3 regions of the Nonomuraea sp. NPDC050022 genome follow, and region 1 is predicted to be linked to each of the others. Evidence: predicted binding sites of a transcription regulator. Region 1 holds the regulator's gene; each other region holds the start of a gene.

Region 1 (9,443 bases):
GCCGCGTCGCATCATCGTCCGGCGGCGGCTGCGGGGGATCCTGGCTCATGGTGCCTCCGTAACGAAGTCGATCAGTTCCTCGACCCGGCCGAGCAGCTCGGGCTCCAGGTCCGTGAATGCCGAGACGGCGCCGAGGATCCGCCGCCACGCGTCGGCCGGCTCCATCCGCCAGCCGAGGGCGGCGATCACGCCCTCCTTCCACGGCACCCCGCGCGGCACGTCCGGCCAGGCCGGGATCCGCAGCACGGAGGGCTTGACCGCCTGCCAGATGTCCACGTAGGGATGGCCCACGACGAGCACGTGGGGTGAGGTCACCTGAGCGGCGATCCGGCTCTCCTTGGAGCCCGGTACGAGATGGTCTACCAGCACGCCCAGCCTACGCTCCGGCGACGGGCCGAACTCGGCGACGATCGCGGGCAGGTCGTCCACGCCCTCCAGGTACTCGACCACGACGCCCTCCACCCGGAGGTCGTGGCCCCAGATCTTCTCCACGAGGGCGGCGTCGTGCACGCCTTCCACGTAGATGCGGCTCTCCTTGGCCACCCTGGCCCGCAGGCCCTCGACGGCTATCGAGCCGGACGCGCTCCGCCTGGGGCTCGACACCCCCGGGGCGGCCGGCCGTACGAGCGTCACGACCTTGCCGTCCAGCAGGAACGCGGCGGGCGCGAACGGGAACAGGCGGCGCTTGCCGAAGCGGTCCTCCAGCGTGACGGCCTCCTTGTCGCAGGCCACCACGGCGCCGCAGAAGCCGCTCTCGGCGTCCTCCACGACCAGATCGAGTTCGGCGGGCACCTGTGGGATCTTGCCCTTGCCCGGCCGCCGCCAATTTCCCGCTAGAACATCGCCGTCGTACACACGGGGACCGTAGCAAATCACCCGCCCGCCGCAAGGCGCTTGCGATGAGAGCTGCGCCGGGTCACCACCATGATCGTCGTGATGACGGCGGCAAGCACGCCCAGACCCGGGATCACCACCAGCGCCGCCACACCGCCCACCAGCCCACCCGCGGCGGCGGCGAAGTCGCGGCCGACTCCGAAGCGCACGTTCGTCGGCTCCTGGGTCGTGCAGGTGAACTGGTAGTCGCCCTTGGCCGGCGCGTTGACCACGAGGATGAGCTGCCACTGCGTGCCGTTGACGGTGACCCGCTCGGTGCCCGACGTCTTGGCGAGCTTGGCCTGGCCGGGACCGCCGTCGATCCGGCACATGTAGTGGACCTGGCTCTCACTGGCGAGGTACACCACCGGCTTCTCTACCGGGTCCAGCGGCACGGTGACGCTCTGGCCCGCCGTGAACGTCTTGGACGGGGCCACCGCGCCCACCGTGTTCAGGATGCCGCTGACGAACACTCCCACCCCGGCCAGACCGGCGAGCAGGGCCAGTCCCCAGGCGACCGCGATCCACCGCAATCGCGGTCTGATCAACTTCGGGTCAACCTGAGGGCCGAAACGCTGCGGCGTGCCGTAAGGTCCGGGCTGGTACGGCTGCTGCTGCCCGTAGGGGCCGGGCTGGGGGTACTGCTGGCCGTATTGCGGCGGACCATATTGGGGCGGCGGCGGGCCGAACTGGGGAGGTTGCCCCTGGTACGGACCCTGTCCCGGCGGCGGACCGTAGGAGGGGGGCTGGGAGTCATCGGTCATATCGGCCAGTGTGCGCCCTATGGGCGGCCACTCGCTAGCTCCGGTGTTATCGCACCTTGTGGGCGGGAGCCGTACACTTGGCACTCGGGAACACAGAGTGCTAGACCTGTCGTTTCCTGAAAGGCAGAGGTAGGAGGTGAGCGCGTGCTCGACGATCGGAAGCTGGCGGTGCTCCGCGCCATTGTCGAAGACTACGTGTCCACCAACGAGCCGGTGGGCTCCAGGGCGCTCGCCGAACGCCACAACCTGAAGGTCTCCCCAGCGACGGTCAGGAACGACATGGCCGCCCTGGAGGAGGAGGGCTACATCACCCAGCCGCACACCAGCGCGGGCCGCGTGCCGACGGACAAGGGCTATCGCCTGTTCGTCGACCGGCTCTCGCAGGTCAAGCCGCTGTCCGGGGCGGAGCGCCGGGCGATCGAGACGTTCCTCGCCGGCGCGGTCGACCTCGACGACGTGGTCACCCGCACGGTGCGGCTGCTGGCGCAGCTCACCCGGCAGGTCGCGGTCGTGCAATACCCGACGCTGACCCGTTCGACGGTCAGGCACGTCGAGCTCGTGCCCCTGCACGACCGGCGGATCATGCTCGTGCTGATCACCAACACGGGCCGCGTCGAGCAGCGGGTGGTCGAGCTGCCCGAAGTGGTGGAGGACACCCGCATCGCGCACCTGCGCGCGGTGCTCAACGCCTCCCTCGACGGCTGCGGCCTGCTCAACGTCCCCGATCAGGTCGCCGACCTGCCCGAACGGCTGCCCGTCGAGGACCGTCCCGTGGTGGCCACTATCCTGTCGGTGCTCCTCGAGACGCTGGTCGAGCGCCACGATGAGAAGATCGTGTTCGCCGGTGCGGCCAACCTCGCCGGGGCCGACTTCTCGACCGGGCTGCGCGACGTGCTCGAAGCACTGGAGGAGCAGGTCGTGCTCATGCGGCTGCTCGGCGAGACTTCCACAGACACCCCGTCCACGCTCACCGTGCGCATCGGCTCGGAGAACCCGTTCCTCCGTGGCACGTCGATCGTCGCAACCGGGTACGGTTCTGGCGACAACGAACTGGCTCGGCTAGGCGTGCTAGGCCCCACGCGGATGGACTATCCCGTGACGATGGGCGCCGTGCGCGCGGTGGCACGCTACGTCAGCCAAATCCTGGCTGCATCATAAGAGGTCGATAAGTGGCAAACAGCGACTACTACGCCACCCTCGGGGTGCGCCGTGACGCCAGTCAGGAAGAGATCAAGAAGGCCTACCGCAGGCTTGCCCGCGAACTCCATCCCGACGTCAATCCGGACCCCGCGACCCAGGAGCGGTTCAAGGAGATCACGCAGGCCTACGAGGTGCTGTCCGACGCCAACAAGCGTCAGATGTACGACCTGGGCGGCGACCCCTTCGGCGGCGCCGGCGCGGGTCAGGGAGCGGCCGGCTTCGGCGCGGGCTTCCCGTTCAGCGACATCATGGACGCCTTCTTCGGCACGGCCGGTGGCGCCCGCGGGCCCCGTTCGCGGGCCAGGAGAGGGCGCAACGCGACCATCCGCGTCGAGCTCGACCTGAGCGAGACCGCCTTCGGCACCACCCGCGAGCTGGTCGTCGACACGGCCGTGCTCTGCGAGGTCTGCCAGGGGGCGGGCGCCGCGTCCGGCACCCACCCCGACACCTGTGACATGTGCAACGGACGCGGCGAGATCTCCCAGGTCACCCGGTCGTTCCTGGGTCAGGTCATGACCTCCAGGCCGTGCCCCCAGTGTGGCGGCTTCGGGACGATCATCCGCCACCCGTGCCAGGAGTGCTCGGGTGACGGCCGCGTGCGCACCCGCCGTACGATCAAGGTCCGCATCCCCGCGGGCGTCGAGGACGGCACGCACATCCAGCTCGCCGGTGAGGGCGAGATCGGCCCCGGCGGCGGCCCGCCCGGAGACCTCTTCCTGGAGATCGTCGAGCGCCCGCACGAGATCTTCGAGCGGCGCGGCGACGACCTGCACTGCACGGTCCAGATCCCGATGACGGCCGCCGCGCTCGGCACCAACCTCGCCGTGGAGACGCTCGACGGCTCCGAGGAGGTCGACGTGCGGCCGGGCACGCAGTCGGGCCAGGTCATCACGATGTACGGCAGGGGCGTGCAGCGGCTCAACGAGACGGGCCGCGGCGACCTGCTCATCCACGTCAACGTGGAGACTCCGCTGCGGCTCGACGAGGCGCAGGAGGGGCTGCTGCGCGAGCTGGCCAAGCAGCGTGGCGAGGAGCGGCCGCCCGGGAAGTTCGCCCCCGGGCAGCAGGGGTTCTTCTCGCGGCTGCGGGACGCGTTCAACGGCCGCTGAACGGACGCGTTCAACAGCCGCTGAACGGACGCGTTCAGCGGCCGGTGACCCGTGAGGGCACCAGGAGCTCGCCCGGGAGGGCCACCCGGGCGGTGATGCCGTGTGGCGGCGACTCGTCCAGCCACACGCGCACGCCGAGCCGCTCGGCCAGCCTGCCCACCACGTAGTGGCCGAGGTAGCGGGTGGGGGCGGCGAAGAAGCGCCGTTCGCCACGCAGCCGGGCGTTCGCGGCGGCGCGCTCTCCCTCGGTCATCCCCACGCCCTGGTCGACGATCGCGATGTGGCACTCGCCCTCGCGGGTGCTGGCCCGGATCTCCACCTCGGTGTCGGGCGCAGAGCAGGTCAGCGCGTTGTCGACCAACTCGGTCACCAGATGCGCGATCTCGGCGACGGCGGTGCCCCTGAGCAGGGCGTCGTCCACTTCCCCCAGCACCGCGCGGCCCGACCCGGCCGCGCTCAGGGCCGAGCGGAGCACGTCGCGTACGGCCACGGGATCGGGCGGGCGGCGCGGGCGGCCGGTGGCGGGCCGGTGGGGCTCCTCGGCCGCGGGCCCCGTCGTGTCCGGGGCCTTCCCGGCGAGCCGGCGCGGCGCCGCGCGGGCGATCGTGGCAGGGACGGTGAGCAGGACGGTCAGCCGGGTCTTCAGTGCGCACGGCCAGCGCCGCGCGCGGCGGGTGTTCCTGGACGGAACGGTCATCGCTCTGGACCCCTCGTAGAGTGACCTCAGGAAGGTGCGATCGCGGCCAACCTTAATCGTTTCGTGATCCTATGGCTACTGAACGTGAAAATCTTTGGGGTGATCGCCGGTGACCGTGCCGGTATTCCTGGCCGACGGCCTCGCTGACCGCACCGGGCCGGAGCTGGTCCTCGACGGTCCTGAAGGGCGCCACGCGGCCTCGGTCCGGCGCCTGCGCGCCGGAGAGCGGATCGACCTGACGGACGGCGCCGGCACGGTCGCCGAGTGCGTCGTACGCGAGGCGTTGAAGGACGCGCTCAGACTCGACGTGCTGGGCCGCTACGAGGTGCCGCCGCCCGAGCCCAGGCTGGTCGTCGTCCAGGGGCTGCCCAAGGGCGACAGGGGCGAGCTGGCCGTCGAGATGATGACCGAGGCGGGCGTCGACGTGATCGTGCCCTGGGCGGCGGCTCGCAGCGTCACCCAGTGGAAGGGCGACAGGGCGGCCAAGTCGCTGGCCAAGTGGCGTTCGACGGCCCGGGAGGCGGGCAAGCAGGCGCGCAGGTTCCATCTGCCGGAGGTGGCCGCGCCGGTGGCCACGGCCGGGGTCGAGGCGCTGCTCGGCGGCGCGGCGCTCGGTCTGGTGCTGCACGAGGAGGCCGCCGAGCCGCTGTCGGGCGTGACGCTGCCCGCCGGGGGCGACATCGTCGTCGTGGTGGGGCCCGAAGGGGGCGTCTCGGACGCGGAACTGGCCGGGTTCAAGGCGGCGAAGGCGGTGCCGGTGCTGCTCGGCCCGACGGTGCTGCGTACCTCGACGGCGGGGGTGGCGGCGGCGGCCGTACTCCTGGCGCGTACCGGACGCTGGTGAGCTCTCAGCCGCTCACGGTGTGGTCGCGAGAGGGGTGCCGCCGAGCGGGCTGGCGAAGGTGCCGGGCGTCGTGTCGATGTCGGTCGGTGGGCACTCCTCGAGCGGGCAGGGCCCGCCGGGCATGCTCGTGTCCGACGGCGTGGGGGTCGGCGTAGGCGTCGGTGTGGGCGTCGCCTCGTCCGTGGGGCAGTCCTCCGGCGGCTGCTCCTCGGTGGGCGTCGTGGGAGTGGGGCACGTGGGAGTCGGTGTCGCCTTGGGCGTCGGCTTGCTGGTGGACTTGGCGGTCTCCGAGGCGGGCAACGGCGCGGAGGTGATCGGGGCGGGCACCACGGCGGGCGGATCGTCCGCCGGCGGGCTCGGCTTCGGCGAGGCCGGCCGGCTGGTCGAGGAGTTGGACGGCGGCTTGGACCTGGTGTCCTTGACCGGCTCGATGGTGTCCTGCTGCATGACCTTGTGGCGCAACTCGGGGACGACCATCACGATCGTGCCCGCCACCAGCAGCGCGCTGGCGGCGGCGGCGCCCGCTCGCCACCAGAACAGGTTGCGCACCCCGCGCCGCTCGATGCGGGCGCGGATGATCTCCAGTCCTTCCGGCGAGGGCACGACCGTGTCCGCCTCCGCTCGGAGCACACGGCGCAGGACGTCGCCGTACTCGTCGGGGGACTGGGTCATGACATTTTCTCCAGGACGGATCGCAAGGCGGCCATGCCACGAGCTGTGTGGCTCTTGACCGCACCCTTGCTGATGCCCATGGCGTGGGCGATCTCAGCCTCGGACAGATCACCGTAGTAGCGAAGGACGAGTGCCTCTCTCTGACGTGTTGGCAGGGACCTTAGCGCTTCGATGACGGCAGTGCGTTCGAGCTCGCCGATCGCGCCGTTCTCGGCGCTCGGAGCATCGGGCAGGCCCTTGGGCGCGTACTTCTCGACGACCGCGCGGTGACGCAGCACGGAACGGGACCGGTTGACGACGGATTGCCGCAGGTAGGCAAGTGCTTTGTCGGGATCGCGCAGTCTACGCCATGCGCCATGGATGGCGACGAACGTGTCCTGCACGACTTCTTCCGCGGTTGCCATGTCTCGCACCAGCAACACAGCGAGACGCACTAATGACCGAAAGTGCGCACTGTAAAGCGCGGTCACGGCCATGTCGGCGTCCCACCCGACCGGCACCGCCCCCAGCGACCTGTCGGCCAAGAGGGTTTCGGTGGTCACATCATTGGGACGCGCAGCCTTCCCGGAGGGTTTACGCTCTTGCGGTTCCTTAGAGGGCATTAGCCAGTCGTGTCCTCGCCAGGTGGCTTCGCCCGACCCTGAATCGTCTTGTTTTTCGGCAGTCTCGCACACTAACCCTAACCGCGAGGATCTTCGGACGCACGGCACGGCGGATTACCGATTCGCAACGGAGACAGCAGATTCCGGCCGATCTAGGATCGAGGGAGAATGCGGCGCCCCCAGTCACCCCGCAGAGCCGCCCCGGCCGCTCGGAGCGAGCGGTTGAAGGACGTGGCTGCCATCGTGACGCCACTATGGGCCTTCCTGGGGGCGGTGGCGGCGCCACTGCTGGGCGGTGGCGCGGCCGGGCGCGTGGTGTTCATCGTGGCCTCCCTGGTGATCCTGGTCCTGACCGTGCTCGTGGTGGTGGTCCTGCTCGGCGCCCGGCTCGGCCCCGTCGGGACGGCCGTCGCGTGGCTCGGCACCCTGCTGCGGGCGTTCTTCGGCGGGGTGTGGCGGCTGATCGTGTTCGTCGCCCTGCTGGTCAGGGCCGCCGTGGAGTGGGTGAGCCGGCGCACCGGGCCGCTGACGGCCGGGGCACTCGGGTTCGTCGCCGGGGTGCTCGCGGTGGTGCTCGTCCTGCAGGGCGGGCCGCTCGTACGGATCGGACTGGGCTGGGCGCTCTCCACCCCCTGTGACCAGCCGCTGGAGCTGCGGGTGCTCACCTCCGCCGAGAACGTGGCCGCCCTCCAGGCGGCCGGCCGCCGTTACGCCGACGAGAGCGCCGACCTGCGCGGCTGCCCGCGCGTGCGGTTCTCCGTGACCCCCCAGCCGCCGCTCGCCACCATGTCCCAGGCCGCCAACAAGGAGTGGAACGACCCCGCCTCCTGGAACAGCAGCACCTACCGCGCGCTGATCGCGGTCCACCCCGACATCTGGATCCCCTCCAGCGCGGCCACCGAGGAATATCTCCGCCAGGCGTTCGCCAACCTGGGCCAGGTCACCTTCGACCGGATGACCCCGGTGGCCACCTCCGCGCTGCTGGTGGCGTTCACGCCCGCGCTGGAGGCGCGGCTGGGCACGCAGTCCCCGCCAACGGACCTGCCCGGGATGCGGGCCTGGCTGGAGAGCGTCGGGGCACCCCTGGCCAGGCCACGAGCCGACCTGTCGGAGATCGGGCTCATCGCCAGCGCCGGGCTCTACGGCGCCGACACCTCCAAGGACATCTCCGACGAGATGGCCTACACCCCGCCGAACCTCCCGCTCTCCGACGCCGCCAGCCTCCTCTGCTACGCCCGCGACCGCTTCGACACCGTCAAGGAATCGCTCGCCATGATCGTGCCGGAGCACCTCGTCTACGCGGTCAACAACCACCAGGACCTGGGCGCCTGCGCTCCGGGGCGGCAGACGGCCGGCCTGTCCTGGCACCGGCTCGACGGACTGCCCACCCTCAGCTACCGCTACGTCCGGCTGAAGTGGGCCGATCAGTGGAACGACGCGCGCGAACGGGCGGTGATCGACTTCCACGACTGGCTCGCCCAGGACAAGCTCGCCCCCTACGGCTACCGCGACTCGGCGGGCGTGTCCGACCGCAAGGAACCCATGCCGCTCGGCAAAGAGCTCGACTCAGGACAGGCCGACAGCGCCGAACCGGCCACCGTCGAACCGGCCCGGCTGATCGACCGCCTCGGCAAGGCGCATCCGGAGACGTCGTTCCTGCTGCTGGTAGACGCGTCGGGCTCGATGGGCAATCCGATCACCGGCGGCACCGCGCTGCAGCGGGCCAGCTCAGGGGCCAGCACCTTGCTCAGGCGGCTGCGCGAGGGCCGCGACACAGTCCGGCTGGCCACCTTCTCCGACTCCGGCGAGATCGGCGAGACCCTGGTGACGGGCTCGGCTCAGGTGGCCGGACGGCTGGGGACGCTGGCCGTACACGGGCGCGACGCCCCGCTCGGGGACGTGCTGGCGCGGGCGGCGCCCCTGCTCGCGGACACCCCCAACCCGGTCGTGGTCATGCTGACCGACGGCGGTCACCAGGCGGGCGACCTCGGCCGTACGGTGGCCGCCCTGCGGAAGGTGAAGGGGCTCAGGGTACGGCTGCTGCTCACCGGGGAGCAGCGGTGCGACGCCGATCACATCGCGCGGTTGGTCAAGGCCGCCGGCGAGGTCGTCAAGTGCGCGCCCATCAGCCGGGCCGAGGCCGCGACGCCGTACCAGGACCAGGTCGACGAGGTCGACAAGGAGCTGACGGAGTTGTGGCGGGAGAGCCCGTGACCGCGCGGCGATGGCGGGCCGCGGCCGTGGGCGCGGCGGCCGGGGTGCTGCTCACGCTCGGCGTGGTCGGCGTCAAGGAGCGTCCGGCGCCCGCGGAGCAGTGCGTGGACGACGACGTGATCAGGGTCGCCACCGGCGATGACGTGAGCGTCGGCGGCGCGCGCAGGGAGCTGATCCGCCGCTGGAAGGGCCCGCTCGTCCAGATGATCGAGATCTCCAGGGTGGCCGACCTCAAGCGCGACGAGATGCTGGCCGCCGCCCAGGCCGACCCGTGCCAGGCGTACGACCTGCTGATCATCGACATGGCCTCGACGGCCGAGTTCGCCGCGGCCGGCCTGCTCAGCGAGATCCGGCCCGAGGACGTCCCCTCGGGGCTGGTACGCCAGGCGCGCGAGAGCGGTCAGTGGGACGGCAAGCAGTACGCGCTGCCGTTCGCGGTGGACGTGGGGCTGCTGTACCGCAGGGCCG
Region 2 (9,443 bases), on a different contig from region 1:
CGTAGCGCGACACCGGCACCGTCTTGAGCTCGGCCGTCGCCTCGTCGAGCCCGACGCGGACGATGTCGGTGCCGCGCAGCGCCACCATCTTGCCGTAGTCGCCCTCGTGCGCCGCGTCGATCGCCTGCAGCCCGAACCTGGTGGCCAGGACCCGGTCGTAGGCCGTCGGGGTGCCGCCGCGCTGGATGTGGCCGAGCACGGTGGTGCGGGCCTCCTTGCCGGTGCGCTTCTCGATCTCCTTGGCCAGCACCTCGCCGATGCCGCCGAGCCGTACGTGGCCGAACGCGTCGAGCTCGCCGGCCTGCAGCGCGATCTGGCCCTCGATCGGGTGCGCGCCCTCGGCGACCACGAGGATCGGCGAGTAGCGGGTGCGGAAGCGCGACTCGACGTACTCGCAGACGCGGTCGATGTCGAACGGCCGCTCGGGGATCAGGATGACGTTGGCGCCCCCCGCCATGCCCGCGTGCAGCGCGATCCAGCCCGCGTGCCGGCCCATGACCTCGCAGATGAGCGCCCGGTGGTGGGACTCGGCGGTGGTGTGCAGGCGGTCGATGGCCTCCGTCGCGATGTTGACGGCGGTGTCGAAGCCGAAGGTGTAGTCGGTGCCCGACAGGTCGTTGTCGATCGTCTTGGGCACGCCGACGACCTTGACGTCGCGCTCGAACAGCTGCCTGGCGACGCCGAGGGTGTCCTCGCCGCCGATGGCGATCAGCGCGTCGACGCCGGTGGCCGCCAGGTTCTCCTTGATGCGGTCGACGCCTCCCTCGATCTTGATGGGGTTGGTACGCGAGGAGCCGAGAATCGTGCCACCCCGCGGAAGGATGCCCCGTACGGCCTGGATGTCCAACGGCATCGTGTCGCCTTCGAGCGGGCCGCGCCAGCCGTCACGGAACCCGACGAACTCGTGACCGTAGACGCTCACCCCCTTCCGCACGACCGCCCTGATCACCGCGTTGAGTCCGGGACAGTCGCCGCCCCCGGTGAGCACTCCGATTCGCATGACGGGTTCCTCCTATGGGTTTCTTGCCGTTAGTGAAAACATCAGCTCTTCTCAGTCTTCGTCTGAGATTGTCGATATGTGAAGCTCTCGGAGTGGGCGCGGCGGAACGGCGTGCATTACCAGACCGCCTGGCAGTGGGCGCGAGACGGGAAGATGCCCGTCCCGGTGGTCAAGACCGCCACCGGTAGGTACATGGTCCTCGATCGGACCGCCGAGGTCACGGGCCGGACGGTGGCGTACTGCAGGGTGTCCGGCACCGACCAGCTGGCCGAGCTCGATCGGCAGGCGGCCCGCGTGGTCCGTGCGGCCACCGCGATGGGCCTGACCGTCACCGAGGTCGTCGGCGAGGTCGGCTCGGGCATGGACGGCGACCGGCCGAAGCTGGCCCGCCTGCTGCGCGACGCGTCCGTGGGCGTGATCGTGGTCGAGCGCCGCGACCGGCTCGCCCGGTTCGGGCTGGAGCAGCTGTCGGCCGCGCTGGAGGCCACCGGCCGCCGGATCGTGGTCACCGACGAAACGGAGGCCGGCGAGTCGGGCGCCGTCCCCGGCGCCCGGGTCGACGACGAGCTGTTGCGTGACATGGCGGAGGTCCTCACCTCGCTCTGCGCCCGGTTGTACGGCCGGCGCTCGGCCGCCCGCAGGGCCAGGGCCGCGCTCCGGGCCGCCTTCGAGGCAGCGTGAGGCGGCGCATGTCCCCGGCGAGCGAGGCGCATGCCGATGGAGCCGGCACGAGGATCACTAAGATTCTCCGAACGGTTTCACGATGACCGTAATTCTGCCCGTCCACGCGGCCAGTGGTCTAGACCAAACGCGAGCGTAGTGACCGGAACCCCTTTCAGGGAGGCGACTTCGTGGGGATCCTGCATCGTCAACCATGGGTTGACGGCCCTACATCGTCAACCTATGGTTGACTCATGGATCAGACCGTACGTCTCGACGACCTCATCAACGCGATCAAGAGCCGTCACCCCGACGGCGATCTCCTCGGCCAGCTCTCCGACGCCGTGACGTTGGGCGAGCACCTGGGCGAGGTGGCCGACCACCTCATCGGCCACTTCGTCGACCGGGCCCGGCACTCAGGCGCCTCCTGGACCGAGATCGGCCGCAGTATGGGTGTGACCAAGCAGGCCGCCCAGAAGCGGTTCGTCCCCAAGGAGGGAGGGCTGGCCGAAGAGCTCCGCGCCTACGCCCGCTACACCGACCGGGCGCGCTCGGTCATCGTGCGGTCCGAGCAGGCGGCCATCAGGGCGGGCAGCGAGTACATCGAGCCGGAGCACCTCGTGCTCGGGCTGCTGAGCGAGCCGGAAGCGCTGGCGGCCAAGGCCATGGTGACGCTCGGCGCGCCGCTGGAGCGGGTCGAGGAGGTCATGACGGCCATGCTCGCCCCGCCGAGCGAGAACGCGCCCGACAAGCCGCCCTACGCCCCGCAGAGCAAGAAGGCCCTGGAGCTGACGCTGCGCGAGGCCCTGCGGCTCGGCCACAACTTCATCGGCACCGAGCACATCCTGCTCGGCGTGCTGTCGCTCGGCGAGGGGACGGCCGTGGCAGCGCTCGACGGGCTCGGCGTGACCAAGGAGGGTGCCGAGCCCGAGATCCAGCGGATGCTGGCCGAGATTCTGCTCAGGCGCCAGGGGAAGGCTTAGGGCGCCCCGCCGGGCCCTGGGCGAACCTGGTCAGGATGTTGCGCGTCGCGCGGCGGGTGAAGGGGGCGGCGGCCTTGGTGACCCCGTGGCCGCACCGCCTTCCCCGCATCCCGCACACCCAGCGCATCGTCCCTGAGGCGAACACCCCGGCCCCTCCCGGTGCGGTGTAGTAGGTGCTGTCGGAGGAGGTCGCCCGGCCGCCGCAGTCGACCGGCGAATGGGCCAGCACCTTGATGTTCTCGGGCGAGCCGTCGGACACCTTGTCGGTCTCGACGCCGGCCAGGCCGGGGAAGCGCCTGCCCCGGGTGCCCTCGAAGATCCAGTGGCCGGGTCTGCGCAGCACGTAGGCGGCCTCGGCGGGGAAGCAGTCGTACTCCTGCCCGACCAGCGCGCTCTCCGGCGCGGACGCGCGCCAGAGCGGGCACTGGCTCTCCTTGTCGCACGCGATCATCCGGCCGTACAGCCCGATGCGCCAGTAGACGGCGTTGGCGCCGAGGAAGGCCAGGTTCGTGCCGGCGTCGCGGGCCTGGGTGACGGCGGCGCGCATGCCGGGCGACCAGTACTCGTCATGCCCCAGGGACACCACGGCCCTGGCTCCGTCGAGGACACCGGGCCGCAGGTCCAGGCTGGTCAGGTAGGCCAGCGGCACGCCGCTCCGCTCGGCCAGCTCGATCGCGGACAGCTCGAAGTCGAGGAAGAGCCGCGCGCCCGAGGTGTCGTAGGGCCGGTCGAAGGTCACCTTGCGCGAGCGGTCGTCGAACCCGCCCGGACCCTGGTAGAGGCTGCGGCCGCCCCACAGGTTGTACGCCTGCCAGGTGGTCACCGCGTTGACCAGCACCACCCGCCCCTGTGTCGAGGCCGAGCGTACGGTGATCGGGACGTAGCGCTGGCCGCCGCTGGAGGCGTCCAGGCGTACCAGGTAGGCGCCCTCCCGCCAGCCGGTCGTGTCGACGGTGAGCGAGGGCTTCCAGTGGGCGGCCGTGACCATGCCCTCCACCGTCTGGGGCGGCGCCTGACGTACCCCGGGAAGCGGGCCTGAGTGCCAGACCTCCGCCGGATGGGCACCCACGCGGAAGGCGTGCGCGGTGAAGCGCGGCGCGGTCGTGGAGACGCGCATCCGGAACCGCTCGCCGGGCAGCACGCTGACGCGGTCGGCGTATCCCTCGATCTCGTGCTCCGCCCCGCGCTCGGTGATGCGCCAGCGCACCGTCCGGGCGGCCGGCACCTCAGCGGGGGCGGGCGCGGCGGCTTCGGGCGCCGGAGCGGGCGGGTGGGCCGGGGCGGCGGGGGTGGTGCTGCCGCACGCGGACGCCAGCAGGATCAGGACGATCAAGGACTTGCGCACAGCGCACCATGGTCACGACCGCCCGCCCACCGGGCCGGCGACTTGGGGAAGTCCTTACGCCCGCAGCACGCAAGCGGGCCCAGGACGCGTAAGGACCTTTACATCGGCGGCACCCAGGAGGCTCTTTACGCCGGCAGCACGCAAGAGGGGCTGTCGACCTCCAGCACCTCACCCGTCGGCTCGGGTACGCCGTCCTTCAGCGCGAACTCGGTGACCACTCCCGAGTGCTGGTTGGCAACGTACAGGCGGTCGCCGGCGATGGCGAAGTGCCGGGGCCATTCGCCACCCGACGGCACCTCGGCCACCAGTGTCAGGTCCTCGGCCCGCAGTACGGTGATCGTGTTGGGGCCGCGGTTGGCCACGTACAGGAAGTCGCCGTCCAGGTCGAGGTGGGAGGGCTGGTTGACGCCCTCGGCGCGCGAGGCGAGGGTGCCCGCCGTCTTCTCGCCGTCGATGAGGGTGACAATGCCGTCGAGCTCGCCCACGACGTACAGGCGCGAGCCGGCGAAGACCATGTGGCGCGGCCCGGTGCCCGGGGTCAGGCGCAGCGGCTCCAGCGCCTCGCCCTCGGGGGTGTAGCGGCGGATCTGGTCGGTGCCCAGGTCGGAGACGTACAGCAGGCCGTCGTGGAAGACCGTCTGGTGGGCGTGCGGGCCCTGCTGGCGCTCGGGGTGCGGCCCGGAGCCCTCATGGCGCAGCACGATCGGGCGGCCCTCGAACGCGCCGCGGGAGTCGAGGTGATGCAGGCTGACCGTGCCGTCGCCGTAGTTGGCGACGGCGAGCAGATCGCCCTCCGGATCGACCGCCACGTGGCAGGGGCTGTCACCCATGCTGGGCCGCTCGTCCAGCGGGGCGAGCGCGGCCGCTTCCGTGCTGAACGCGCTCAGCCAGCCCTGGGCCAGCTCGCCCACCGCGTACAGCACCGGCAGCTTCGGATGCGCGGCCAGGAACGAGGACGAGGTGAGGCGGGTCAGCTCTCCGCCGGGGGTGACGATGCCGGGCCCATATCCGCCTATATACAGGTGCTTCACAGAAGGCATCCTCTCATGCTTGACTAAAGCAATGAGTTCGTTGACAAAGGCAAGGGTCGCCGAGATCAGGGCCTTCAACCGCTTCTATACGAAGGTCATCGGCGTCCTTCAGGCCGGAATGCTCGACTCTCCCTATTCGCTGGCCGAGTGCAGAGTGCTGTTCGAGCTCGGGCACGCGGGCCGGCTGGAGACGGGCGAGCTGCGCGCCCTCATCGGTCTCGACGCGGGCTACCTGAGCAGGATCCTGACCCGCCTCGAGGGCGACGGGCTGATCTCGAAGGAGCGCGCGGCCACCGACGCCCGCAAGCAGGTCGTCCGGCTCACCGCGGCGGGCGTCGAGTCGTACGGGCTGCTGGACACGCGGTCGGCCGAGGAGGCCGAGCGGCTGCTGGCAACGCTGCCCGAACCGGGGCAGGAACGCCTGGTCGCGAGCATGGCCACGATCAGGACGCTGCTGGAGGGCACCGGCGAGCGCGAGCCGTACGTGATCCGGCCCCTGCGCACGGGCGACCTGAGCTGGGTCGTCTACCGGCACGGCGTCCTTTACAGCCGGGAGTACGGCTGGGGCATGGACTTCGAGCGGCTGGTGGCCAGGATCATCGGCGCCTACGACCCGTCGCGCGACATGGGGTGGATCGCCGAGGTCGGCGGGCAGCCCGCCGGGTGCGTGTTCTGCGTACGGGAGGACGACACCACCGCGCGGCTCCGGCTCCTGCTGGTCGAGCCGTCGGCCCGCGGGCTGGGGCTGGGCGGACGGCTCGTGAGCGAGTGCCTGCGCCACGCCAAGGCCGAGGGCTACAAGCGGATCACGCTGATGACCCGCGACTGCCTGGACAGCGCGCGGCGCATCTACCAGGGGGCCGGGTTCGAGCTGGAGTCGGAGCACACGGAGTCAGAGAACGGGATCGAGGTCACCGAGCAGGAGTGGAGCCGCGACCTCTAGGCCACCGGTCGCTCAGAGCCTTTCGGTGAGCGTGCGAGCCGCCTCCGTGACCAGCTTGCCGTACTCGGGCCGGAGGGCATTTCCCCGCGATCCGGCGGAGCTGACGTGCGCGACCGGGCTAGGCGCGGAAGGGGCCGGCCACCTCGAAGGTGCGGCCGTCGTCGCGGCCCCGTCTGGCCGAGAAGTAGAGCCGCCCGCCGTCGGGCGCGAACGCCAGCCCCGTGAGCTCGGCCCCGCTGAGGCCACCGAGCTTGAGGAACGGCGTGACCGCCCGGTCGGGGGTGATGACGTCGATCTCCGTCGACTGCCTGGCGACGTAGAGGTCGCCCGAGGGGGCGGCGGTGATCGCGCGTACGCCGTCGCAGATCCGGTCGAGCGTGGAGGTCTCGGCGTCGTAGGCCCACAGGCCGCTGTCGCCCTCGGTGGTGAAGTAGCAGACCCCGCCGGCGTAGTGGCAGCCCTCGCCGCCGTCGAAGTGGCGGGCGTCGTCCATCTGGTGGCGCGTGGCCTTGAGCAGGGCGGCGGGCGACGGCACGGGCTTCCAGTCACCGGCGAGGCAGAGCACCTCCAGGGTGCCCTCAGTGAGATCGCCCCAATCGCCGGGCCTGAACCGGTAGAAGCACCCGTCGGGCTCCCCCTCCGTCAGGTAGACGACCTGCCGGTCGGGGTCGCAGGCGGCGGCCTCGTGCTTGAACCGGCCCATGGCCAGGCGGGGGCGCCCGGCCCGCATGCCGTACGGATCGCACTCGAACACCTGGCCGCGGTCACCGAGCTCGCAGGAGAGCCAGCTGTGCCACGGCGTCGCGCCGCCCGCGCGGTTGCGGTCGGTGCCGGACAGGATGCGGTAGGCGTCGGCGATCGAACCGTCGGCGCGGAACCGGAGCGCGGACGCGCCGCCGAGCAGCGGCAGCTCGGAGTTGGACACGTAGATCCAGCCGGTGCCGTCAGGGAAGCACGCACCGCCGTCGGGTGCCGCGTGCCACGTCAGCCCGGCCACCTTCTGGCCCGAGCGGGCCACGACCCGGCCGCTGAACCCCCCGGGCAGCGCCACATCGTCGCCGCCTGGCGGCTCCAGCGGGCCGTAAGGGCTCATCCCGCCCTGCCAGAGCGGGCCCGTGCGGAGGAGAGTCTTGCTGGACATCGTGAGGCCTCCCTCTAGGTGCCACGCTAGTCGACCCCGCCGACATGAATGACAGGGAGGCCCGAGATCAAACTCTGCGCGAAATCTCTGGCCGTCAGGTGAGCGCGACGATGCGCCGGCCGCCCGGGAGCGCGGGCAGTGGCGGTGTCAGCGCTGGGCCTGGAACATCCAGTGCTGCTTGTCGATGTCCTGAGCCACCGCGATGAGCAGGTCCTGGCTGACCGGGTCGGGCTCGTCGGTCGCGGCGACACGCTCACGCATTCGCTTGCCGACGGCCTCCAGGATGTCGGTCATCGTCGCCACGACCTTGCCGTCCTCGATCCAGCCGTTCTCCGGTTGCGAGAGCTTGGTGGACTTGGCGATGGTGGCCGCGCGGCCGTCCGGGTTGATGCTCAGGGCGACGGCGCGTTCGGCGATGGTGTCCGCGTGCTCACGGGCCAGGGCGGTGACCTCGTCGAGTTGGAGGTGGATCTGCCGGAAGTGCGGGCCGGTCAGGTTCCAGTGCATCTGCTTGGCGAGCAGCGAAAGATCGAGGAGATCGACCAGAGCTCCTTGAAGGGCCGTCGCGACCGTCTTCTTCGCCTCGCCCGAGAGCGGACCGGTGATCGTAGCCATGATGTGTTCCTCCCCGTGGTTCGACATCAGGGTCTCTTTGCGACCCACCCCCTTTGCCCGCTTTCCCTCGGTTGACACTGCAATAGTGACAGTGTAATTGTGAAGGTATGAGCGAGACCTGGACCATCCGTGAGCTGGCGGAGCGCGCCGCCGACGCGTTGCGCGCGCACGCCCAGCCGCACGCGCAGCCGCTCAACGGCCGGGTCCGCGACGTGCCCGGCGAACGGTTGATCAGGTGGTACACCACGATCGGCCTCGTCGACCCGCCACTGACCAGGCGCGGCCGGATCGCCCAGTACGGCCGGCGGCATCTGCTGCAGCTCGTGGCCATCAAGCGGCTGCAGGCGGCCGGGCGCTCGATCGCGGAGATCCAGACCGCCCTGACCGGCGCCACGGACACGACCTTGGAGCGGACGGCCCACCCCGGATGGTCGCCCCTGGACGAGGATGTCGCGGCGACGGCGGCCGTTCTGGACGCCACGACGCCCGCGCCCCAGGGTGAGGCGGCTCACGATGCCGCGGACCTTCCGGAGGGCGAGACGCCTGAGCCGCCGGCCCTCCCCGACGGCTCGGCGGCTCGGTCCGGGAGCCCGCGCGGACGGTTCTGGGCCGCGCACCCCGCCGATGCGACCGGTCCCGCCCTTCCGCATCCCCCGCCCATCGGCGTTCCGCGACCGGCCGATCCTCCCCCGTCCGACGGTGCGGGCCGGCCCGGGCACCTCCCCCGGCCGACGAGGCACGGGGCGCTGGTGCGCGGGATCAGGCTGGCCGACGGAGTGACGCTCGTGCTCGACGGTGCCGGCCGTACCCCGGCTGAAGACGACATCCAGGCGGTACTCACCGCGGCGGCACCGCTGCTGGCGCTGCTCGAAGAGAGGAAGCTAGCATGAAGATCACTTCGCTCGAGCCCACCCGGTGCCTGCCGGTGCCGGACGCCGGGTTCGGCGCGCTGCGGACCGCGCGCGGGAACCTGCCTCTGGAGAGCGTCGACGTGTCCGCCGACATCTCCGGCCTGATGGCCGAGGTCGAGGTGACGCAGGGCTTCCGCAACCCGTACGACGTCACGCTGGAGGCCACCTACGTCTTCCCGCTGCCCGACAGGGCGGCGGTGACGGGGTTCAGGATGGAGGCCGACGATCGGGTGATCGACGGCGTGCTCAAGGAGCGCGGCCAGGCCAGGGCCGACTACGACCGGGCGCTGCGCGAGGGGAAGCGGGCCGCGATCGCCGAGGAGGACCGGCCCGACGTGTTCACGATCACGGTGGGCAACCTGCTGCCGGGCGAGCGGGTGACGGTCCGGCTCACGCTGAGCCAGCCGCTGCCGTACGAGGACGGCGCGGCCACGTTCCGCTTCCCGCTGGTCGTCGCCCCCCGCTACATTCCGGGCACGCCGCTCGACGGCCCCGGCGCCGGCGACGGCACCGCGCCCGACACCGACGCGGTGCCCGACGCCTCGCGGATCACGCCGCCGGTGCTCCTGCCCGGCTTCCCCGACCCGGTACGCCTGTCGCTGACGGCGACGATCGACCCCGCCGGGCTGGACCTGCGGGAGCTGTCCTCCAGCCTGCACGTGGTCGAGGAGGAGGGTCATACCGTACGGCTGCGGCCGGGCGAGCGGCTGGACCGCGACTTCATCCTGCGGCTGTCGTTCGAGGCCTCGACCGCGCTGCAGCTCGACGGCCGGGGCGCGTTCTCGCTGACCGTGCTACCCCCTGCGCTGGAGTC
Region 3 (9,443 bases), on a different contig from region 1:
AGGTGACCGGGTTGGTGACCATCCCGGCCTCGGACCGTTTGACCAGGTCGACCTGCTGGGCCTGCTCCTCCACCGACAGGTTGCGGTGCAGGATGCCGATGCCGCCCTGGCGGGCCATGGCGACGGCCATGCGAGCCTCGGTGACCGTGTCCATCGCGGCGGAGACCAGCGGGATCGACAGATTGATGCCGCGCGACAGGCGTGAACCGGTGTCCGCGTCACCAGGTTGCAGGTCTGAATAGCTTGGGACGAGCAACACGTCGTCGAAGGTCAGACCCGTCTCGGTGAACTTGGACATGCTGCGGCCCCTCCTGCCGATGCTGATGAGGCAAGTCTAGGGCCTAGATGCAAAACGTCCCGAGGCCGGGAGCACGATGACCCCCACGGCCCGTCGTACCCCCGGCATCCCAAAGAGCCGGAGGATGGGGCGGTCGGTGATCCGCCCCATCCTCCGGCCACCGACATCCGGGCGGAAGCGCATAAAGCGCCACCGAACCCCCCTCCGCGTCCTGATGGCAAGCGCTGCCAGCTCAAGTGGATGCCGACGCTGGGTTAAGCCTGCGTTACTCATCGGCACACCGCAATGTGAAAACGTGCAATTGCACGAAGCTGCACATGTGGCCAAGGAGTCCACGCAAGGAGCGGACAAGGACGTATCGCCGAGTTATTCTCACGGCACGCCCGTGTCCCCCCTACGGAGCCCCTTATATGCGTAGCGAGTCCCACACCCTGTCCGACCCTCTCGCGTCCGCTCCCCTCGCGTCCGCTCCCCTCGCGGACGCTCCCCTCGCGACGCTGGGCCTCGACCCGGCCCAGACCGCGCTTTACACGGCGGTGCTGCGCCTGCACAGGGCCACGCGTACCGAACTGGCCGAGGCCATGGACGGTCCCGTCGACAAGGTGAGCAGACAGCTCGACGATCTCGTCAGGCTCGGGGTGATCGACGAGCAATCGGGCGAATACCTCGCCCGGCACCCCGCCGCCGCGCTCGGCCGGCTGATCGCCGAGCGCCTCGACCGGCTGGCCGAGGAGAGCAGGCGCATCGACTCCGCCCTCGGCTCGATCCGAGGGCTGATCCGCGACTACGACGTGGGGCACGACTACCAGAACGGCGCGTTCCGGGTTGAGATGGTGAGCGGGGCCGACGTGCTCTACGAGAGCGTGGTGGGCATGGCGGTGCAGTCCCAGTCCCCGCCGATGCACCTACTCACCGCCATTCCCGACGAGCGGACGATGGCGGACTTCGTCCGAAAATTTGCCGATCCTTGGATCGACGCACAGCAGCGGAAACTCCTGAACGTGCGGGCCGTCATCCCGGTCTCCACGCTGACCCTGCCCGGCGTACGCGACCAGCTGACCAGACTGCTGGCCACCGGCGGGACCGTACGCACGCTGGCCCGGGTGCCGAGCTGGTTCATGACCGCCGGGCCCGACGCCGCCGGCCTGCCCGCGCTGTGGGGCGGCAACCTGCCCGACCACGCCTACAACTTCTACCTGGTACGGACCCCGATCGTCGTGGGCATGCTCAGGTCGCTCTTCGAGGAGCTGTGGGGCCGGGCCGTACCCCTGCCCTGGGGTCGCCGGGGCGAGGGCGTGGTGCAGGTGCTGCGGCTCGCGGCGCAGGGCATGTGCGACGACTCGATAGCCCGCCAGCTCGGTGTCTCCGTACGCACGGTACGGGCCAGGTTCGCCGACGCCATGGTTCAGCTTGGCGCGCAATCACGCTTTCACGCAGGTGTGGAGGCCGCCCGGCGTGGATGGCTGAGCTAATAGCCACCGCGGTGGCCGCATCGGTCATATGGTGGGAAGGTGCTGGAAGACGTCCCCCGCGACCCGTTCGCGGACGACCCGAACGACCCTTCCTCAGCGATGGGCGAGCTCGACGACGCCGAACCGCTGACCGCCGCCGAGCGCGACGAGGCCATTACCGACCTGGCCGACGTCGAGGTCTTCCGCTCCTTGTTAGAGCAGCAGGGAGTGCTGGGCCTGGTGCTCGACTGCCCGGAATGCGGCGAGCAGCACTTCTTCGACTGGGAGCTGCTGCGCGGCAATCTGCGCCAGATGATCGACAAAGGCCAGCCCCAGATGCACGAGCCGGCCTTTCACCCTGACCCGGCCGACTACGTGACCTGGGAATACGCCAGAGGCTACGTCGACGGTGTCATCGACACCGAGGAGCGCCGCTGATCCACGTCGTCCAGCAGCGCGGCGAGCAGCCGCGCGGCCGGATCGCGTGAATCGGGCAGCTCGCCGCGGGCCAGCACGTCGAGGAGCGCGTCAGTCTGCTCCTCCGGCGTCAAGCCGACTCCAGTTCGGCCATCTGCCGCAGCCTCGCCAGCGCTCGATGCTGAGCAACACGGACCGCACCTGGTGACATACCGAGTACATTACCGGTCTCCTCCGCCGACAGCCCCGACACCACCCGCAACAACAGCAACTCGCGCTGGTTGTCGGGGAGCCTGGCGAGCAGCCTGCGGGCGTACTCCACCTCGATGTAGCGGACCACCGTCTCCTCGGGCCCCGGTCCGTCGTCGGGCCCGTCCGGTAGATCCTGAGTCGGTACGGCCGAGCGGACCGAACTCCGCAACGCGTCGGCCACCTTGTGCGAGGCGATACCGAAGACGAAGGAGGCGAAAGGCCGTCCCATGTCGCGGTATCGCGGCAGCGCGGACAGGACCGCGATGCACACCTCCTGGGCTACGTCATCGGCAATGTGATATTGCCCTGAAACCCTGCCCAGCCTGGCGCGGCAATAGCGCACCACCATCGGACGCAACTCGCCGAGCAGGGATTCGATCGCACTGCGATCTCCCTGTACGGCGAGGCTCGTCAGTTCCCTTAGGTCGGAGTCATCCGTCCGTGCCGGAAGTCTCGACGCGAGCCTTACCCCAATTTTGGCGTCGGCGACGCTTCCCTCGCTCACGATAGGCATGATGCCCGCACTGATCGGGCCTGTCGTCATCGCGAACGGCTACGGATTGGTCACATTGACGCGGCGATAACGGGCAGTAATCAACCGGCCACACTAAGCCTTTATTACGGAAGAATATTTCATCCCATAACCCAAAATGTGCAGAAATTGTCAGACGCCTAGACGCTTAAGCCACACATCCGGTTTACCCGAATAAACCACTTTCCCGGTTCATCGCCCTTCGCTCACCCTCTCAGCAGCATCGACAGGATTGCCCGTATGTCATATGCCATACATGGCTTTGCGGGGGTTGGAGGCCAGGGGCGCGCCGGAGAAAGCACACGACCCGCACCTGTAATCAGGCACGGGTCGGGTGAGGAAGGAAGGGCTCAGTGGCCGTGGCCGTGACCGTGGCCCTGACCGGCGGCGGCCGGCTCCTCCTCCGGCTTGTCGACGACGAGCGCCTCGGTGGTGAGGAGCATGCCGGCGATCGACGCGGCGTTCTGGACGGCCGAACGGGTGACCTTGACCGGGTCGATGACGCCCTGGTCGAGCAGGTTGCCGTACTCGCCCGTGGCGGCGTTGAGGCCGTTGCCCGCCGACAGCTCCGAGACCTTGTGGGTGACCACGTAGCCCTCGAGACCGGCGTTCTCGGCGATCCAGCGCGTCGGCTCGACCAGCGAGCGGCGGACGATGGCGACACCGGTCGCCTCGTCGCCCGTCAGGCCCAGGTCGTCGAGGTCCTTGGCGACGTGGATCAGCGCGGAGCCACCGCCGGAGACGATGCCCTCCTCGATCGCGGCGCGCGTAGCGGAGATCGCGTCCTCGAGGCGGTGCTTCTTCTCCTTGAGCTCCACCTCGGTGGCGGCGCCGACGCGCAGCACGCACACGCCGCCGGCCAGCTTCGCGAGGCGCTCCTGCAGCTTCTCGCGGTCCCAGTCGGAGTCAGACTGCTCGATGGCAATCTTGATCTCCTTGACCCGGTCCTCGATCGCCTGCTGGTCGCCGCCGCCGTCGACGATGGTCGTGTTGTCCTTCGTCACGACGATGCGGCGGGCGTTGCCGAGCACCTCAAGGCCGACGTTCTCGAGCTTGAGGCCGACCTCCTCGCTCACGACCTGGCCACCGGTGAGGATGGCGATGTCCTGCAGCATGGCCTTGCGGCGGTCGCCGAAGCCCGGCGCCTTGACGGCGACCGAGGTGAACGTGCCACGGATCTTGTTGGTGACCAGGACGGCCAGGGCTTCGCCCTCGACGTCCTCGGCGACCACGAGCAGCGGCTTCTTGGTCTGCGCGATCTGCTCGAGCAGCGGCAGGAAGTCGGAGATCGAGGAGATCTTGCCCTGGGTGAGCAGGATGTAGGCGTCTTCGAGGACGGCCTCCATGCGCTCGGGGTCGGTCACCATGTAGGCCGACAGGTAGCCCTTGTCGAACTGCATGCCCTCGGTGAACTCGAGCTCCATGCCCATGGCGTTGGACTCTTCGACGGTGAGAACACCGTCCTTGCCCACCTTGTCGAACGCCTCGGCGATCAGGTCACCGATCTTGGCGTCCTGAGCGGAGATGGTCGCGACGTTCGCGATCTCCTTCTTGTCCTCCACCGGGCGCGCGCTGGCCAGCAGCTTGTCGCTGACCGCCTTGGCGGCCTTGTCGATGCCGCGCTTCAGCGACAGCGGCGAGGCGCCGGCGGCCACGTTGCGCAGGCCCTCGCGGACCATCGCCTGAGCCAGGACGGTCGCGGTGGTGGTGCCGTCACCAGCGACGTCGTTGGTCTTGGTGGCGACTTCCTTGGCGAGCTGGGCGCCGAGGTTCTCGTAGCGCTCCTCCAGCTCGATCTCACGAGCGATGGTCACGCCGTCGTTCGTGATCGTCGGAGCACCGAACTTCTTGTCGATGACGACGTTGCGGCCACGGGGGCCGAGGGTTACCTTCACGGCGTCCGCGAGGGCGTTGACGCCACGCTCAAGCGCGCGGCGTGCGTCCTCGTCGAACGCTAGGATCTTCGCCATGCTGAAAGTCCTCTCCTAGCGTCGAAAGCCCCGGCCGCACGCGCTCAGAGGAGACGCGCGCCCGGGGCCTGACGCATCCGGCTTACTTCTCGATGATCGCGAGAACGTCGCGGGCGGAGAGCACGAGGTACTCCTCGCCGCCGTACTTGACCTCAGTGCCGCCGTACTTGCTGTAGAGGACGATGTCGCCCTCAGCGACGTCGAGCGGAATACGCTTGTCGCCGTCCTCATCCCAGTTGCCCGGGCCCACCGCGAGGACCTTGCCCTCTTGCGGCTTCTCCTTGGCGGTGTCAGGAATGACCAGGCCGGAAGCGGTCGTCTGCTCGGCCTCAAGCGGCTGAACCACGATGCGGTCGCCGAGCGGCTTAACGGGAACCTTGGTGGCGGTCGTCACGATCGGACCTCCCCTTCAGATTTGAATGATCTAGAAGAGGCGACCAGCGGGGCCTGCCGTCGCGGGTGTCAGACCTGCCTCGTCGCACGTTGGCACTCTCAAGGGGAGAGTGCCAACAGGAAACATATGCAAGAGGGGCTTGACAGTCAACACGAACGCGTCTGCTCAGAGCGATAAGGCCCAAGAGCTTGCCCAAGGTTGGGGGTAATTGGGGTGACACGGGCTGTTGGCGCAGGCGAACGCCTGAGCCCCCACCTCCGCGTACAGCGGACCTTCCAGCCACCGCGCCCGCGCATGGCGGCCGTTCCAGCCGTCCGCCGTACGCGCACGGCGAACGTTCCAGTCCACCACCGTACGCGCACGGCCGCAGGCTGGAGTGCGGCGGGGAGACGCTAACGTCGGGTGACGTGGATCTCGACGCCTTCACCGAGTTGCTCACCCCGCGCGGGCAGCGCGCACTCGCCGAGGCCGTCGAGGTGGTGGGCGCCGATCCGGTGGTCGCGGCGACGAGGCTGCGCAGGTCGTACGACGCCGACCTCACTTCGGCCGCGCTCACCCAGGCGGCGCTGCGCGAGCGCGCCAAGGCCAAGTTCGGCGCCGACGCGGCCCACATGTACTTCACTCCGCACGGTCTGGAGCAGGCCACCCGAGCCGAGGTCGGCGCCCACCGGGCCCGCCGCCTGGCCGGAACCGCCGGCGGGACGCGGGTCGTGGACGTCTGCTGCGGCATCGGCGGCGACTTCCTCGCCCTGGCCCGCGCCGGCTGCGTCGTGGACGCCGTGGACCTCGACCCGCTGACCGTCGCCGTCGCCCGGGCCAACGCGGAGGCGCTCGGACTCGCGGATCGGGTCACCGTACGCCAGGCGGACGCCGCGACGGTCTCGCCCGAGGACTACGACTGGCTGTTCGCCGACCCCGCCCGCCGGACGAGCCGGGGCAGGACGTTCGACCCCATGGCCTACTCGCCGCCGTGGCCGGTCGTGCTCGACCTGGTCGCCAGGGCTCGGCGGGCCTGCTTGAAGGTGGCTCCGGGCATCCCGTACGAGTTCATCCCGGGCGAAGCCGAAGCTGAGTGGGTGTCGTACAAGGGCGAGGTGAAGGAGGCAGCCCTCTGGACCGGCCCCGCCGAAGGGCCGGCGCAAGCCGAAGGGCCGGTGCGAAGCGAGGGGGCGGCGCGAGGCGAGGGGGCGGCGCGAGGCGAGGGGGCGGCGCGAGGCGAGGGGGCGGCGCGAGGCGAGGGGGCGGCGCGAGGCGAGGGGCCGGTGCGGCGTGCGACGTTGCTGCCCGGCGGCGAGACGCTCGTCGCCCGCGGGGCCGAGGCGCCGACCGGCCCCGTCGGCCGCTTCGTGTACGAACCCGACGGGGCCGCGATCCGCGCGCACCTCGTCGGGGAGGTCGCCGAGATGGTCGGCGGCCGTCTCCCCGACCCGATGATCGCCTACATCACCGGCGACGAGCCGTTCGACACCCCATGGGCCGCGCGTTACACGGTGGAAGAAGTGCTGCCGTTCTCTCTGAAGCGCCTCCGCGCCACTCTCCGCGAGCGGCAAGTCGGAAATGTCGTCATCAAGAAGCGAGCCTCGGCGGTCGACATCGAACGACTCAGAAATGACCTGCGACTTTCGGGTGACAAATCTGCGGTAATCATACTTACCCGCATCATGGATAAGCCTTCCGTCCTGATTTGTCACCCATCCCCACCTGCGCAAATGGCAAAGTAGGGCATTATCGGGTCAACCCCGATCTTTTACTTCGCTCCTGACGGACCTTGATCGAGCGGCTAAGGTGAGCACGCGGGAGTCCTCCCCCTTTGGCGGTTAGCCGCGTTCTCGTTTCATCTGCAAACCGGACCTGTCCCACCGCTGCGCGGCAGACCGTCGGCGAGCGAAGGAGCCTTTCGGTGGATCACGCCAACCACACCACCCTTCTACAGGCAGGCGGCGATTCCGCCATCTCCGAAAGGATGCGGGACCTGCTCGCGCGTGCGTCCCAGGACCACGTCTACGAGCAGCGGACCCAGGGGGCCGTCCTCGACGAGATCCGCCAGCGCCTTGAGGGTATGGAGTGGCTGCTCAGGGAGGTTCGCGAGCGGGAGCTGGGGGGTCTGAGCGGCACGCTCGAGACGGTGAGCGGGCGGCTTGACGACATCGCGGCCAAACCGCCGATGTGGGCGGAGGGCCTGGCCCAGCATGTCGAGGCGGTGCGCGACCATGTCGACGCCGTCGGCGAGCAGGTGGGCACCGTTGACGCGCATGTGGAGTCGGTTCACCAGCGGGTCGCGCCGGTGGCGGAGCTGCCGGGGCTCTGGGCCGAGGTCGGCACCGTCGGCGACAACGTGGACGAGGTGCTCAAGAAGCTGCAGGCGGTCCTCGACTTCACGGAGGGCATCACCAAGCGAATGAGCGACCTGGGTGTCAGGCTGGGTCACCTCAACACGGGCATGGAGGCCGCCGCCGGCCGCTTCAGCCGCATCGACAAGTCGCTCGCCGAGCTGACCGCCCGTACGGACCGCATCGAAGGCGCGCTGCTGGAGCTGCCCGACAGCTTCGACGGCAAGCTCGCCGCCAACGCCGAGCAGCTCGACGGCAAGCTCACCGCCACCGCCGAACAGCTGGACGGCAAGCTCGACGCGGCCACCGACCAGCTCGACAGCAGGCTCACCGCCGCCGCCCACCAGCTCGGCGGCAAGCTCACCGCGGCCACGGACCGGCTCGTCGCCCAGGTGGACGGCACCGAGCAGCGCCTCTCCGTACGCCTGGGCGAGACCGAGGGCCTACTGACCGACCTGGACCAGCGGCTCACCGGCCGCCTGGACAGGACCGAGCAGAGCCTGACCACGCACCTCGACCGGGCCGAGAAGGGGCTCACCGCCCGTCTGGGCGAGTCCGAGCAGGGCCTGGCCGACCGCCTGGACGAGGCCGAGCAGGCGCTGACCGCCCGGCTCCACGAAACTGGGCAGACCCTGACCGAGCACCTGGACGACACCCGGCAGAGCGCGGCAAGCCGCCTCGACCAGACCGAGCAGCGCCTGGCGGGCCGCCTCGACGAGAGCGAGCAGCGCGTGGCCGGGCGCCTCGACGGCGTCGACGGCAAGCTCCTCGACGTCCACGGCGCCCTCGACAGCCGGCTCGGCGGCGTCGACGAGCACCTGGCCACGGTCGACGGCCACCTGAGCACGGTCAGCGGCCATCTGACCACCGTGAACGGCCACCTGTCCCGCCACGACAACCGCTTCGACACGCTCGACGGCCGCGTCGACGGCCACTTCATCCGGCTCGACGAACGCCTGGCCGCCGCCGACCGCCACCTCATCGACTCCGCCACCCGCAACGAGGGCCGCTTCAACCAGCTCGACAACGGCATGGACACGCTCGACGAACGCCTGGGCGAGGTGGAGGAGCGGGTGACCACCCGCTTCGACGGTCTCGGCAGCCAGCTCAACGGCGTGGAGACCCACCTGACCGGCCTCGCCCAGCACGCCGAGCAGGCCGGCGAGCACCTCGAAGCCGTCGACGACCGGATCGAGGCCGTCAACCAGCGCATCGGCCAGTTGCCCGCGACGCTCAGCATCGGCGAGCGGGTGGGCGAGCTCCTCGACTCCCAGACCACCCACCAGGGCGAGCGCCTGGCCGCCGCCGCGGCGGTGCTCACGGAGCTGGTCGCGGCGCGCCCTGACCGCACCGAGCTCACCCAGACGGTGACCGACATCGTCGAGCCCGCCACCACCGACCTCACCAGGCGTCTGGGCGCTCTGGAGGAGACCATGCTCGCCCTCGCCGAAGCCCTCCTCCGCCCTACGCGAAAAGACTGAGCTACCCGTCCGGCACAGCCATGGCGCGCGACCCAACGCGAGCAGGTCGACGCACATGTGCAAGTTTGTCCGGGTTGACCAGCGCATACAGCCCGCCCGCCCGAGTGCCCGTTTCGTCAGGTTCCACGGTGAGCGCGACCCGGACCTGGCCCCCGGCCAGCAGCAGGAACATCGGCCCAGCCGTCCAGAGGAGGTCCAGGTCCACGTACCTGGGCGCGATTCCCATGAGTACGCGGGACACCCTGTCCGAGCCGTGAATCGGGCGTAGTGAGGCGTGCACGCGGCCACCGCCGTCGTTCCACATGGTGACGTCCGGAG

What was found. The regulator HrcA, encoded in region 1, represses chaperone genes, less so after heat shock. The targets are predictions, from matches to a motif close to TTGGCACTCTCNNNNNGAGAGTGCCAA.
Region 2: a site for HrcA is predicted at 7,790-7,816, ahead of ACIBO2_RS07845 (DNA starvation/stationary phase protection protein). Genes of this name have one in related genera too.
Region 3: a site for HrcA is predicted at 5,404-5,430, ahead of groES (co-chaperone GroES). Genes of this name have one in related genera too.

The regions. Positions count from the first base shown of each region.
Region 1 is NZ_JBITKE010000010.1:411,696-421,138, forward strand. Features, by position in the region: gene ACIBO2_RS39860 (DUF4870 domain-containing protein) at 1-49, opposite strand, end outside; gene ACIBO2_RS39865 (DUF3097 domain-containing protein) at 46-855, opposite strand; gene ACIBO2_RS39870 (hypothetical protein) at 873-1,637, opposite strand; gene hrcA (heat-inducible transcriptional repressor HrcA) at 1,782-2,795, shown strand; gene dnaJ (molecular chaperone DnaJ) at 2,807-3,946, shown strand; gene ACIBO2_RS39885 (sensor histidine kinase) at 3,981-4,643, opposite strand; gene ACIBO2_RS39890 (16S rRNA (uracil(1498)-N(3))-methyltransferase) at 4,753-5,487, shown strand; gene ACIBO2_RS39895 (hypothetical protein) at 5,500-6,159, opposite strand; gene ACIBO2_RS39900 (SigE family RNA polymerase sigma factor) at 6,156-6,635, opposite strand; gene ACIBO2_RS39905 (vWA domain-containing protein) at 6,993-8,975, shown strand; gene ACIBO2_RS39910 (extracellular solute-binding protein) at 8,972-9,443, shown strand, end outside.
Region 2 is NZ_JBITKE010000002.1:287,749-297,191, forward strand. Features, by position in the region: gene ACIBO2_RS07810 (6-phosphofructokinase) at 1-1,000, opposite strand, end outside; gene ACIBO2_RS07815 (IS607 family transposase) at 1,079-1,681, shown strand; gene ACIBO2_RS07820 (Clp protease N-terminal domain-containing protein) at 1,915-2,643, shown strand; gene ACIBO2_RS07825 (N,N-dimethylformamidase beta subunit family domain-containing protein) at 2,621-3,988, opposite strand; gene ACIBO2_RS07830 (lactonase family protein) at 4,114-5,028, opposite strand; gene ACIBO2_RS07835 (GNAT family N-acetyltransferase) at 5,051-5,962, shown strand; gene ACIBO2_RS07840 (alkaline phosphatase PhoX) at 6,081-7,103, opposite strand; gene ACIBO2_RS07845 (DNA starvation/stationary phase protection protein) at 7,251-7,718, opposite strand; gene ACIBO2_RS07850 (MerR family transcriptional regulator) at 7,826-8,608, shown strand; gene ACIBO2_RS07855 (VIT domain-containing protein) at 8,605-9,443, shown strand, end outside.
Region 3 is NZ_JBITKE010000022.1:60,357-69,799, reverse strand. Features, by position in the region: gene guaB (IMP dehydrogenase) at 1-298, opposite strand, end outside; gene ACIBO2_RS56120 (helix-turn-helix domain-containing protein) at 709-1,770, shown strand; gene ACIBO2_RS56115 (DUF5319 domain-containing protein) at 1,810-2,187, shown strand; gene ACIBO2_RS56110 (hypothetical protein) at 2,148-2,300, opposite strand; gene ACIBO2_RS56105 (sigma-70 family RNA polymerase sigma factor) at 2,297-2,932, opposite strand; gene groL (chaperonin GroEL) at 3,301-4,920, opposite strand; gene groES (co-chaperone GroES) at 5,003-5,317, opposite strand; gene ACIBO2_RS56090 (methyltransferase domain-containing protein) at 5,722-7,035, shown strand; gene ACIBO2_RS56085 (hypothetical protein) at 7,215-9,125, shown strand; gene sigJ (RNA polymerase sigma factor SigJ) at 9,127-9,443, opposite strand, start outside.